DNA from 2 places in the Listeria sp. MAN/IMW/UF464 genome. Region 2 is predicted to be linked to the other one. Evidence: riboswitches for the same ligand, from Rfam matches in the RefSeq annotation. Region 2 holds a riboswitch; the other holds the start of a gene.
The links. Region 2 has a riboswitch for S-adenosylmethionine ahead of metE (5-methyltetrahydropteroyltriglutamate--homocysteine S-methyltransferase). Riboswitches for the same ligand answer to the same signal wherever they lie in the genome.

Region 1 (2,201 bases), 810 kb from region 2:
ATAGAATAAAAATACCGACCAGTTTTCTCTGGTCGGTATTTTTTGCTATTAGACATAATAGATTTGTTATAGTGTTTTACTAATTTTAAGAACTGTACAAAAAGACTGTTAAAATATAGCTATGAATTACTTTTATCAAAGATAGAAATCATGTTTAAAAGACAATTGAGATGACTCCTGTCAAGCACTGCAAAACTATTTCTGCTGGGAATTTGAACATTATAAAAGCTAAAAAATCGACAAATTTAGCTTGTTAATTCAGTACAACCACCAAACCAAAACCCCAACAGTCCAAACCATCGCAAGTGGCACTAAAATCCGAAACTTCGGCTTTTGCGTTTTATGGTGAAACAACTGCATCGACATCCAACTACCAAAGGCACCACCAAGAAATGCGGAGAGAAGTAGTACCGATTCAGGTATCCGGTATGCGTGTTTAATTGCTTTCCGTTTATCAACAGCGAATAATAGAAAAGAAATAAGCGTTATCGCGATTAAATATATCGTTAAAATCATTCAGAAATCCCCCTTTATTGCTAAAACTAACTTTATTGATTAGAATAAAAGCATACCACAAAAGAAAGCAGGGATAAAATGGCAAAAGAAATTATTCAAACCTCGTCAGCCCCAAAAGCACTCGGACCATATTCACAAGCTGTAAAAGTGAATGGACTTATTTTCACATCAGGTCAACTTGGTATTAACCCAGCAACTGGAGAATTAGCAGAAGGCGCAACAAAACAAGCTGAGCAAGCTTTTAAAAATTTAGCAGCCGTACTAGAAGAAGCGGGTTCTGGACTAGATAAAATCATTAAAGCGACTGTTTTCTTCAAAGATTTAAATGATTTTACAGCTGTGAATGAAGTATACGCTACTTTCTTTTCCAGTGATTTCCCCGCAAGAAGTGCTTTCCAAGTAGCCAAGTTACCGCTTGACGCTGACATTGAAATCGAAGTTATCGCAGAAGCATAAATATTCAGAAATAAATTTGACAATCACGAGAAGTAAACGATATAATAAGAACCAATTACATAGTAACTTATCAAGAAAGGTGGAGGGTTCTGGCCCAGTGAAGCCTTGGCAACCGGACTTTTCACGGTGCCAAATCCAGCAGTATCACTGACAGATAAGGCACGCGAAACAGGTAAATCACTCTTTCCCTTAAAAGCTGTCTTTTGGGGGAAAGTTTTTTTGTACATAAAAATAACTAGAATTGAGGCGAAGAAAATGAATCAAGTGGCACCATTTTATGCAGATCATGTTGGAAGTATTTTACGGACAAAGGCAATTAAAGAGGCACGCGAGAAATTCCAAAGTGGCGAAATTACAACTCAAGAATTACGTGAAATTGAAAATGCAGAAATTAAGTATATTGTTGAAAAACAAAAAGAAGTGGGTTTAAAAGCAATTACTGATGGCGAATTTCGCCGCGCTTGGTGGCATTTTGATTTCTTAGAGAATTTGGATGGGGTAGAAGGATACGATGCGGCGGGAGGCATTCAATTTAGCAAAGTCCAAACAAAATCTCATTCGGTGAAAATTACAGGTCCAATTGATTTCACGACGCATCCATTTATAGAAGATTTTATTTTCCTAAAAGAAGCCGTTGGTGAAAATCATGTAGCAAAACAAACGATTCCAAGTCCGGCGATGCTTCATTATCGTGGTGACATGGAGTATCAGCCATATATAGACGATGCTGATAAATTTGTGGCTGATTTAGCGGCTGCTTATCAAAAAGCGATTCAAGCCTTTTATGATGCCGGTTGTCGTTATTTACAATTAGATGATACATCGTGGAGCTATTTATGCTCTGATGAACAGCGTGAAGTTGTACGTGAGCGAGGTTTTGACCCCGATACACTGCAAGAAACATATAAAACGCTTATTAATGAAGCTATCAAGTATAAACCAGCAGATATGGTTATTACGATGCACATTTGTCGTGGGAATTTCCGCTCTACGTGGATAGCAGAAGGCGGTTATGGACCAGTTGCAGCAACATTATTTGGCAAGCTAAATATCGATGGTTTCTTTTTAGAATATGATAATGAACGTTCTGGAGATTTTTCACCACTAAAATATGTAGCGCGCCCAGATTTGAAAATCGTTCTCGGCTTAATCACCTCTAAAACAGGGGATTTAGAAGATGAAACGGCAATCAAAGCACGAATTAAAGAAGCGAGTGAGATTGTGCCGCT
Region 2 (2,201 bases):
TAAAACGCTTTTCGGGCGTATTTAAGATGGCTTGGGTTGCGATGATTCCACCGTTTTTGTATGGGATTCTTGAAACCGGACTTAATGCGACATTTCCAGTTGTAGGGTTGCGAGACGGGCTTGATACAATGATGATTGCGATGATTATTTCTTCTTTTTCAGTTGGGACGATTATTTTTCAAGTGCCGATTGGGATTATTAGTGATAAATTTGGTCGGGATAAAATGTTACCGCTTTTGACTGGAGCAGGGGCTGTGGTTTTTGTATTAACAGCGTTTGTTAAGATACCTATTTTCTTTGTGATATTTTTCTTTATTTTGGGGATATTGCTAGGCTCGCTTTATTCACTAGGGTTATCTTATATGACTGATTTGACGCCGCTTGAACTACTTCCGGCTGGAAATATTTTGGTAGGAATGTTCTTTAGTTTAGGGAGTATTATTGGTCCGAGTGCAACGGGGATGATGATAGGGATTTTTGGAAATCAAATATTTTATTTTGTGGTCGCTGGAATCCTTTTGCTAGGCTGTTTATTATTAGCTTTGGGAGGACGGAAGGAAGCACATTGAAAGAAAATAAAAATTTAATGATTGACAGTTTTTAGTTGCAAGTGGTATGATGATTTCAATCCAATTTAAGTGATTAAAAAAACTAAATAAATTACTCTTATTATGAGTGGTAGAGGGACTGGCCCGTTGAAACCCAGCAACCTTTCAATTCGTTGAAAAGGTGCTAAATCCTGCGAAGTGTGATGCTTCGAGAGATAAGAGAGACTTAAAAAGTTTCACTGTATTTGTGTATCGAAACTTCCAAACCTCTCTAGTTCTCTAGGGAGGTTTTTTATTGGCAAAAAATTGAGAGGATAAGGTGATAGGTATGGTAAAGGCGATTAGTTCAAACTTGGGGTATCCGAGACTTGGGGAGAAACGTGAATGGAAACGTGCGCTAGAAAAGTTTTGGAATGGTGCGATTTCAGAAGAGGAATTATTGGCGGAAACAAAAGCTCTAAGATTACATGCGCTAAAGAAACAACAAGATAAAGGAATTGATTTGATTCCAGTTGGTGACTTTAGTTTTTATGATCAAGTGCTAGATACGAGCGTTACATTTGGGATTATTCCAAAACGCTTTCAACATGATGGTGGGAAGGTTTCGCTAAATACATATTTTGATATTGCGCGTGGTAAGAGTGACGCGGTTGCTTCTGAAATGACTAAATGGTTCAATACTAACTATCACTACATCGTGCCAGAACTTGCTGAAGCTGATCCTAAAGTATTAGATAACCGGGCGCTTTACTACTACGAAGAAGCGAAAAACGAGCTTGGGATTGAAGGGAAGCCAGTACTAGTTGGTCCAGTTACTTATTTAAAACTTGGAAAAGGTAGCGATGCAGAAAGCTTTGAAATATTATTAGATAAATTTATTCCAGCGTATATTGAAATTTTGAAAGAGCTTGAAACTGCTGGTGCTACGTGGGTTCAAATTGACGAACCTTATCTTGCAACTAGTTTTGATAAAAAAGAAATTGCTTTATTTGAAAAAGTATACAAAGCGTTTCATGATGCTGTACCAAACTTGAAAATAGAGTTACAAACTTATTTTGAAAGTTTGGATTATTATGAAGAGGTTGTTAATTTGCCAGTTGCGGCGGTTGGAATTGATTTTGTTCATGATCACGGCGATTCGATTAAAGCGTTGAAAGCTCACGGATTTCCGCAAAATAAATATTTAGCGGCTGGGGTGATTGATGGTCGAAATGTTTGGCGCAGTGATTTGGATGCGAAATTGGCACTCCTTACTGACATCGCTCATTATGTGGCGGAGGATAAATTGATTGTCCAACCATCGAATTCATTATTACATGTACCAGTAACAAAACTAAGCGAACCTGATTTAGATGAAGTGATTCTAGGCGGCTTATCATTTGCTGATCAAAAATTAGATGAAATTGCAATTTTAACGAAAGCTTTAACAGAAGGTGCGGAAAGTGTGGCTGCTGAGCTAAATGAAGCTCGTGAGGCTGTAAAAGCGCTTAATGAATCAAGCCATCGAAATAATTTAGAAGTTCAAGCGGCGATTGCTAATTTAGAAAATGTTCGGGTTGACCGAGAATTACCATTTGCAGAACGAATCAAATTACAACATGAATGGCTCAAATTACCACTGTTTCCAACAACGACTATCGGAAGTTTTCCACA

Region 1: linked by a shared signal. The riboswitch ahead of AC4PG0_RS04175 (5-methyltetrahydropteroyltriglutamate--homocysteine S-methyltransferase) and the one ahead of metE (5-methyltetrahydropteroyltriglutamate--homocysteine S-methyltransferase) in region 2 are both predicted to bind S-adenosylmethionine.

The regions. Positions count from the first base shown of each region.
Region 1 is NZ_JBZWZP010000001.1:812,160-814,360, reverse strand. It holds gene AC4PG0_RS04185 (DUF1294 domain-containing protein) at 259-516, opposite strand; gene AC4PG0_RS04180 (RidA family protein) at 595-972, shown strand; SAM riboswitch class I at 1,037-1,133, shown strand; gene AC4PG0_RS04175 (5-methyltetrahydropteroyltriglutamate--homocysteine S-methyltransferase) at 1,228-2,201, shown strand, end outside.
Region 2 is NZ_JBZWZP010000001.1:2,765-4,965, forward strand. It holds gene AC4PG0_RS00115 (MFS transporter) at 1-569, shown strand, start outside; SAM riboswitch class I at 664-770, shown strand; gene metE (5-methyltetrahydropteroyltriglutamate--homocysteine S-methyltransferase) at 877-2,201, shown strand, end outside.